DNA from 2 places in the Janthinobacterium sp. FW305-128 genome. Region 2 is predicted to be linked to the other one. Evidence: predicted binding sites of a transcription regulator. Region 2 holds the regulator's gene; the other holds the start of a gene.
What was found. The regulator FliA, encoded in region 2, starts transcription of late flagellar genes. The targets are predictions, from matches to a motif close to CTAAAGTTTNNNNNNNNNNNGCCGNTA.
Positions count from the first base shown of each region.

Region 1: a site for FliA is predicted at 3,060-3,086, ahead of IGS60_RS26890 (FlxA-like family protein). Genes of this name have one in related genera too.

Region 1 is NZ_JACYMK010000016.1:38,659-43,213, forward strand. Features, by position in the region: gene IGS60_RS26875 (Spy/CpxP family protein refolding chaperone) at 1-283, opposite strand, end outside; gene IGS60_RS26880 (response regulator transcription factor) at 477-1,166, shown strand; gene IGS60_RS26885 (cell wall metabolism sensor histidine kinase WalK) at 1,169-2,656, shown strand; gene IGS60_RS26890 (FlxA-like family protein) at 2,689-3,030, opposite strand; gene IGS60_RS26895 (PrpF domain-containing protein) at 3,199-4,437, shown strand; gene dcd (dCTP deaminase) at 4,473-4,555, opposite strand, start outside.
Region 2 is NZ_JACYMK010000001.1:969,170-973,724, reverse strand. Features, by position in the region: gene motD (flagellar motor protein MotD) at 1-535, opposite strand, end outside; gene IGS60_RS04400 (flagellar motor protein) at 541-1,287, opposite strand; gene IGS60_RS04395 (RNA polymerase sigma factor FliA) at 1,269-2,000, opposite strand; gene IGS60_RS04390 (antiactivator of flagellar biosynthesis FleN protein) at 2,046-2,909, opposite strand; gene flhF (flagellar biosynthesis protein FlhF) at 2,902-4,230, opposite strand; gene flhA (flagellar biosynthesis protein FlhA) at 4,543-4,555, opposite strand, start outside.

The DNA of each region.
Region 1 (4,555 bases), on a different contig from region 2:
CCTTGAAAGCGATCTTTTCCTGTTCCCGCAGCAAAGGCGCCTGGGCGTAGGTGGCGGCAAAAATTTTATCCTGCTGCGCTTCGCTCAGGTCGATGCCATGCAGGAACGGCGGCAAGCCTGGCGCGCCGGGTCCGCCTGGGCCGTGACGGAAGCCGGACGGCGGCCCCGGCATGGCGCGCGGCGGCGGGCCGGCCGGCGCAGCTTCCTGCTGGGCCAGGGCAACCAGCGGCATGCTGCAGGCGCACAACAGCAACAGGGATACGGCGATACTCAGGTATTTCATCGGGCGTTCCTTTCGTGGAGGTCAGCCCTGATTGTCGGCGTCCGGCGTGTAAAGCAACGTCAGGGCCGCGTAAAAGCGTGTAAAGGAAGCTGCGCAAATGTAAGCGGACGTATGTAAAAGCGGGTAAAAGGGCCCAGAGCCGCGCCTGTTGACTGCTATCATCGGGCGATATTCACCCGAAAAAAGCACAGGCATGAGCAAGGTTTTGTTAATCGATGACGACGTGGAACTGGTCGGCATGTTCCAGGAATACCTGACGCAGGAAGGTTTCGATGCCCGCGCCGTGCATGACGGCGAAAGCGGCGCGGCCGAGGCGCTGACGGGCCTGTACGCCATCGCCATCCTCGACGTCATGATGCCGCGCATGAATGGACTGGAAACCCTGCGCCGCATCCGCGCCGGCAGCAACCTGCCCATCCTGATGCTGACGGCGCGCGGCGACGATACGGACCGTATCGTGGGCCTGGAGCTGGGCGCCGACGATTACGTGACGAAACCGTGCACGCCGCGCGAGCTGACGGCGCGCATCCGCGCCATCCTGCGCCGCGCCCAGGCGGCGCCGCACGACAACTCGGGTCTGGCGCCGCTCACCGTAGGGCAACTGACGATGTGGCCGGAACAGCGCCGCGTTTCCTGGGCCGGTGCGCACCTGGAGCTGACGAGCACGGAATTCAACTTGCTGGAAGTGCTGGTGCGCCATGCGGGCAAGCCCGTAAGCAAGAATCAATTATCGGAACTGGGTCTGGGCCGTCCCATGGCCCGCTTCGACCGCAATATCGACGTGCACTTGAGCAGCCTGCGCCGCAAACTGGGCAGCCTGGCCGATGGCCGGTCCTGCCTGCAGACCGTGTACCGTCTCGGCTACCAGCTGATCAAGGAGTAAGCGTGGGCCGTCTGTTCTGGAAGTTTTTTCTGTGCATCATGCTGGCGCAAGTGACGGCAACCATCGGCATCGGCGGCACCTTCTGGCTGAAAAACCGGGCGGCACAGCAGGAGCGGGCCCTCGACATCGACACCAGTCCGCCCGCGCAAATGATCATCGAGGCCGCCAGCGCCACCCTGGAAGCGGGCGGCAGCCAGGCCTTGCGGCAATTCCTGAGCAAGCTCGAGCGCATGCGCGTGTTTGCCGTCGATGCGCGCGGACACGAACTGATGGGCCGCGCGGTGCATCCCGCCATGCTGGCCAAGGCGCGCGCCATGCTGGAGCAAAGCCAGGCCCATCCCGTCGTGCGCACGGTCACCGGCAGCGACGGCCAGCGCTATCTGCTGTTCCTGCCCTCGTCCGAACGCTTCCGCAATGCCGAAGCGGGCGCCGCGCGCGACACCCTCAATGCCGTCACCCTGAGCGGCCCGCGCGCCATGGGAGCCGGTCCACGGCCCCACGAAGCGGGCACTGCGCCGCCACGCGGCGAATTCGGCCGCGGCCCGCCCCCGCGCATGGACACGCCCTACCGCACCTTCATTCCCTTGGGGGCGGCCATTGCCGCCAGCCTGCTGTTTTCTTTCCTGCTGGCCTGGTATTTTGCGCGCCCCATCCGCGACCTGCGGCAAGCGTTCGAGGCCGCCTCGCACGGCAATCTGGCGCCGCGTTTTCACGCCAGCGGCAAGCGCGGCGATGAATTGACGGACCTGGGCCGCGATTTCGACCGCATGACGGGCCGCTTGCGCAGCCTCATGGATAGCCAGACACGTCTGCTGCATGACGTCTCGCACGAGTTGCGCTCGCCGCTGGCACGCCTGCAGGCCGCCATCGGCCTGGCGCACCAGCAGCCGGAAAAGATGGCCGCCTCGATGCAGCGCATCGAACGCGAAAGCGAACGCATGGATAAACTGATCGGTGAACTGCTGACGCTGTCACGGCTGGAAGCCGGCGCCGGGCAAACGGGAGCCGGGCACATGCACAGCGAAGACGTCAGCATCGCCGACCTCGTGCACGACATCGTGGACGACGCCCGCTATGAGGCGCGGGCACGCCAGTTGAACGTCGAACTGGCGGGCGATGCGGCCATGCCCGACGCCAGCGTCACGGGCCAGCCAGAATTGCTGGCGCGCGCCGTGGAAAACGTGGTGCGCAACGCCGTCAAGCACAGCCCCGATGGCGGCACGGTGGAAGTGGAACTGTCGCGCATGTCCGACTGGCTGCGCATCGCCGTGCTGGACCGGGGCCCCGGCGTGGCTGGCGCGGACCTGGCGCGCATTTTTGAACCGTTCTTCCGCGCCAGTAATACCCAGCACAGCACGGATGGACACGGCCTGGGCCTGGCTATCGCCCGGCACGTCATCAATGCCCATGGCGGCCGCATCGGGGCCAGCTTGCGCAGCGGTGGCGGCTTGTGCGTGGAAATGTTGTTGCCTGTCAAAACGCCAGGCTGACCTTCCGGCGAGCCTGGCGCGTGGATGTGTTGTTACGCCTGCGTATCGATGATGCTGCCCAGGGTCGACGCGCTTGACCTGGCGGGACTCGCCACGGTCTCGGCACTGCTGGCCGATTGGGATTCGCCTTGCGCCGCCTTCTGCGCGGCCGCCGCCTGTAGCTGGGCAATTTGCGCCTGCAAGGCCTGGATTTGCTGCGCCAGCTGCTGCTGCAGCTTTTGCGACGCGTCCGTCTGCTCGCCCTTCTGCGACTCCGTCAACTGTTTTTGCGCCGCCGTGATCTGCTTTTGCAGCGCCGCGATCTGCGCACTGCTGCCCGCACTGGCGCTGCCGGCCGCGCCGACTGCGCTGCCGGAACCGATTGCCGCTACCATATTGCCTCCCTGATTATTCAACACCTTATTATCGGCGCGCAAGGTACTCAATACAGGGCGGCAAGTGTAAAGGCGGGTAAAGCCATGTAAAGACGCCGCGCGCACCATCCGATTGCACGCCAGCAAGAAAAACTGGCACACTGGCGCTTCCTGCCTTGACCACGATCCATGATGATGACGCCCCTGCTGCCCGCCCTGCCCGACCTCGTGCCCCGCCAACGCTGCGGCGTGATCGAGTTTCCCGTCCACCACATGCGTGGTGGCACATCGACGGGCCTGGTCTTGCACGGGACCTGCGTGCCGGCCGAGCAAACGCTGCGCGAGGAATTGCTGCGCCACCTGATGGGCGTGCCCCAGTCCGGCCGGCAGCCGGGCAACCGGCAAATCACGGGCCTGGGTCGGGGCACGCCCACCAGCAATAAAGTCTTCCTCGCCGAGGTGGAACAGCATGCGGGCCAGCCGCGCCTGGTCAGCACCCTGGCCCAGCTGGCTGGCGAACACGGCGATATCGACTGGAGCGTGAACTGCGGCAATATGTCGTCCGCCCTGCAACTGTGGGGACTCGACAGCGGCGTGATCGAGGCACTGGCCATCGGCGCGCACGATATCGATATCCGCAACACCAACACGGGCGTCATCACCACCTCGCGCATGGCGCGCGAACGCGACGGCAGCTTTACGGCCGCCAGCATTCCTGGCGTGACCGGCAGCTTCCCCCGCGTGGACCTGTTCCTGCGGCAGCCGGCCGGCGCCAAGACGGGAAAATTATTACCAACAGGCAATGCGCAGGATGTAGTGCACGGTTATGTGGTCTCGTGCGTGGATGTGGCCGTGCCCATGGTCATCGCGCCAGCGAGCCAGTTCGGCAAGACGGCGCACGAGTCCATCGCGGAACTGGAAGCGGATACGGCTTTCATGCAGGCGATCCGCCAGGTGTGGAGCGCGGCGGGACTGCTGATGGGCTTGCGCAAGCGCGATGGCGGGTTGATGACGTTGGCGGAACTGGAACGCAGCGAAACCATCCCCAAGTTCTGCATCGTGGGGCCGGCGGCGGGAGAGGGAAATATTGCGGTGCGTTACTTTACGCCGCAATCGGGCCACGCCTCGCTGGCCGTCTCGGGCGGCTGCTGCCTGGCGGCCGCTTGCCTGATACCGGGCACGGTGGCGCATGCGCTGGCGCGCGGCGTGCCGCCAGTCAAGCAAGCGGAAACAGAGATGGAACTGGGCCTAGCCAACCCGGCCGGCATCCTGGACACCACCATCGTGGCGCGCCAGGACGGGGTGACGGGCAACATCGCCATCGACGGCGCGGCCTACCGGCGCAGCGCGCAAATCTTGCTGCGCGGCCATGTTCCCCTGTACCAGCCGTCAACCGCGCTGAAGGCGTGGCTGCTGAAACAGATTTAAAGCAGGACTGGCGCCCTGCCCGTTCCAGCAATCAATCAGGTCTTCGGCAATGTCACGCCGACCTGGCCCTGGTATTTGCCGCCGCGGTCCTTGTACGAGGTTTCGCACACTTCGTCGG
Region 2 (4,555 bases):
TGGAATTGCTGATCGGCTGCACATCCGTATGCCCTTCCACCTGCACGTCGTGCGTATCATCCTTGAGCAGCACGGCGACGGCGCGCAGGGCCTGGTCCGATTCCGCCGTCAGGCGCGCCGCGCCCGGGTCGAACAACACGCTGGCATTGATTTCCACGCTCACGCCGCGGCTCGTCTGCGTGACCCGCACCTTGCCTTCCTTGACCAGCGGCGCCAGAGTGGACGTCAAGTCCTGCGCCAGGCGCGTCATGTGTTCGCGCTCGCGGCGGATGGCTTCCGTGCGGCGTTTCAGGGCGGGATTCGGCAACGGGATCGCCTGCGGCGCTTCCATGATGATGGGCGGCGCGCCCTTTTCCAGACTGAAGGCCTGGCCGATGGCGTTCTGGAAGACGCGGTACTTGCCTTCGTTGACTTGCGAAATCGCGTACATCACGACGAAGAACGCGAACAGCAAAGTGATGAAGTCGGCGTACGAAATCAGCCAGCGGTCCTGGTTGTCCGGTTCCTCGTCATACTTCCTGCGCGCGCGCCGCATCATGGTCAGTGCTCGTGCAGCAGGCTGGACACGCGCTCTTCGATGATGCGCGTATGGTCGCCCGTGGCGATGTCGTACAGCACGGCGGCCGTGATTTCATACTGCAGCACGCGGCGCGAGACGATGGCCTTGAGTTTATTGGCCACCGGCAGGAACAGCAGATTGGCCAGTCCCACGCCATAAATCGTCGAGACGAAGGCCACGGCGATGCCGCTGCCCAGTTTGCTCGGGTCGGTGAGGTTTTCCATCACGTGGATCAGACCCAGCACGGCACCCAGGATGCCGATGGTGGGCGAATAGCCGGCCGCCGATTCCCACACCTTGACGGCCTGGCGCTCGGCCATTTCGTAGGCGGAAATTTCCACGTCGAGCAGCTGGCGCAGCTTGTCGGGCGCGATGCCGTCGACGATCATGCGCAAGCCCTTGGCGTTGAAGCGGTCGGCCGTGTTTTCCATCAGCCGCTCGAGCGCCAGCGGACCGTCGCGGCGCGCCGTCAGGCTCCATTGCCCGATATCGCGCGCCAGCGCGGCGCGCGTGTCGGCAGGCGGCAGGAAGACCCAGCGCAGCATTTCCAGGCCGCGGACAAAAGTGCGCAACCGCGTTTGCAGCAGCACGGCGCCGAAGGTGCCGATGATGACGATGGCAAAGGCGGCCGGCTGCAGCAGGGAGGCCATCTTGCCGCCTTCCAGTGCCTGGCCGACCAGCAGGCCCGCCAGCGCCAGCGCCAGCCCGATTACGCTGGACCAGTCCACGCCTGCTCCCTCAAGGTTGCGCGCAGGCGCGCGACGGCCTGGGTATGCAGCTGCGAGACGCGCGATTCGGATACGCCCATCACCGCGCCGATCTCCTTCAGGTTCAGCTCTTCTTCGTAATACAGGCCCATGAGTATTTTCTCGCGTGGTGGCAGCGCGTCGATGGCATCGATCACGGATTGCCGGAAATCGGTATCGAGCAGGGAACGCAAGGGGTCGCTGTCCTCGTCCACGCAGTGGCGGTCGAGGAAGCTGTCATTGCCGTCCGGGTCATGAAAGTCTTCGTAGTACACGAGCTGGTGGCCGCCGCCGTCGCCCAGCATTTCCTGGTAGTCGGCCAGCGACATCTTGAGCAGTTTCGCCACTTCCGATTCCGTCGGCGGATGGCCGAGGCGCTGCTGCAAGGTGCTCATCGCCTCCTCGATCTTGCGCATGTTCTGGCGCATGCTGCGCGGCAGCCAGTCGCTGGTGCGCAATTCGTCGAGCATGGCGCCGCGGATGCGCAGCACGGCATACGTCTCGAACTGCGCGCCATGCGTCTCTTCATAGCGGCTAATGGCATCGAGCAGGCCGATCATGCCGGCCTGGATCAGGTCATCGACCTCGACCGAAGGCGGCAATTTCGCCTTCATATGGTGCGCCAGACGCTTCACCAGCGGAATGTGCTCCGTCAGCAAATAGTCCTTGTTCGATTTCCCTTTGACCGTGTACATAGGCTGCTTATTGTTTTCTCATCTTATCTGGTGCTGCGGTTCGATTCAGGCGCTGAACTGGTGCGGGCTCCCCGTCTGGTACAAGGTGCCGCCAAGCACCGGCGCCGCCGAACGGGCCAGCCGCTCGGCCAGTCCGCGAAACGCCACCGAGGCGCCCGCCAGCGGAAACGCATCGACCACGCTGCGGCCCAGGCGCGCCGCGCGGTGCAGATATTCATCGGCAGGCACCGACCCCATCGAGGTCAGCTTCACGGCCAGGTAGCGGCTCGCCGCCTGTGCCATATTATCGTATACCACTTTTGCCTCGGATTCGGAAGCGCCCGTGACGAGAATGCCGAACGGACGGCGTCCCAGTTCCTGGCTCAGGCGCTTGATCAGGCAGTACGCCGCCTTGATCGAGGTGGCGCTGGTCGACACTTGCACCACGATATCCGACGAGGCCATCAAGGGCACGGGGAAGCAATCGCCCTCGTCGGCCACGACGCCGTCGACCAGCACGATGCCGCTCTGGCGCGCCAGCACCTCGAAAGTCTTGCCCAGGCGGCGCAATTCGTCCTCGCCCGCATAGTCCATGCTGTCCATCAGGTGGTTGCGCGCGCCCAGGCTGGCCACGCCGAAGCCTTGCGGCACCTGATGGATGACCTGGTTCAGGCCGCACTGCTGGCGCGCCACGTCGCGCAGGCTGGCGCCGTGCGCCAGTCCCAGCCGTGCAGCCACGCCATCGCTGCCGCCGCTGGCGTCAAGCAGCAGCACGTCATTGCCGCCATAGGCGAGCGAAGCGCCCAGGTTGACCAGCATGGCGCCCTTGTCGTCCTGCGGCGTGGCCGAGAGGAACGTCATGACGCGCGGCTGCGGGCCGGCCAGCATGCGGCGCAAGCCCTCGGCCTGGTCGAAATCGAAATTAGCCAAGGTGCACCCCGCGCGCTTCATTGTTGCGGGCGGCCGCCTGCGCCATCAGGAGCGGCAGTTCGGCGTCGGAAAACTGCGTGGCCGCCGAGTCGCGCTTGAGCTTGAAGGCGCGGTCGATCAGGTAGCCGCGGTCGGCCAGGTACAGGTCTTCCGGCACGCGCTGGCCGTTCGACACATAAAACAGGTTCAGCTTCTGGCGGATCACCACGTCGAGCACGTTGCCGATCGACGCCGCTTCATCGAGCTTGGTCATGATGCAGCCGGCCAGGCCGCTGCCTTGATACGCGCGCACCACTTCGTTCAGCGTTTCCTGCGTCGCCGTGGAGTTCAGGCACAGCAAACGCTTCACGTCGGCGCCGGCGCCCGACAGCATGGCCACCTGTTCCGTCACCATCTGGTCGCGCTGGCTCACGCCCACGGTATCGATCAGCACCGTGTGCTTGTTCTTGAGTTCCTTCAGGGCGATGCGCAAGTCCGCTTCGTCCTTCACCGAATGCACCATCACGCCGAGGATCTTGCCGTAGATGCGCAGCTGTTCGTGCGCGCCGATACGGTAGGCGTCCGTGGTGATCAGGGCCAGCTTTTCCGGGCCGTGGCGCATCACGCAGCGGGCCGCCAGCTTGGCCGTGCTGGTGGTCTTGCCGACACCGGTCGGGCCGACCAGCGCGAACACGCCGCCCTGCTCCAGCATGGCGTCTTCATTGGCGACCGTGTTCAGGTTGCGGCTCAGGACAGTCTTGATCCAGCGCATGCTTTGCGCACCGTCGAGGCCGGCGGGCAGCTTGTCGATCAGGTAGCGCGCCAGGCTGGCCGAGAAGCCGGCCGCCAGCATTTCGCGCAGCACGACGGCTTTTTGCGGCTCGCGCTGCTGCGTCGAACCCCACGAAATTTCCGCCAGCTGGGTTTCCATCATGCCGCGCATGGCGCGGATTTCATTCATCATGCCGCTCATCTCGGCGGCGGCGTTTTCCTTGACGTGCGCCAGCGCGCTGGCCATCATCTGCTGCATGCGGGCCATGTCCACTGGCTCGCCGGCTGCCTGGCGCGGCGCGGCAGGACGTGGCGCGGCCGGGCGCTGGGCCGGGGCGGCCGGACGTTGCGGCGTGGCGAACTGGGTCTGCAACTGGGGGCGGGGCTGGGCCATTTCGGACGCGGCCGGCGGCGAGGCCAGCGAAGCGGCATCGTCATTGGCCAGCGCGAGGATTTCCACCACGCCATCGGTCTGGCGGTTCGACAGGATCACGGCGTCGGGACCCAATGCTTCGCGCACCTTGCGCAGCGCATCGCGCGACGAGGCGCCCGTAAATTTCTTCACATTCATGACCGGCCTCCCAAGGCGGGGGTGGCGCAATATTGGCTGAACTGTGTGACCATCATCGACTCCTGTTGCTTGGGTGCTGTCTTCCACATGGACACAGATCACCCGGACAGTTTCTATTATTAGCGATGCTTGCAGGAAATGATCGAAGGAACAGGACGGGAAAGTACCCGTTATTCAGTTTGCCGGCAGGAAATTGATGTTTATTTGACCAAAAGCAAGGGCTGAGAAGCTGGGGTCAGACCCCCACTAACGCTAACGCAAAGCTCCGCGCTAACGCTGGAGGGGGTCTGACCCCGGTACTAATGCTGTCGACTATTGCGCCCCC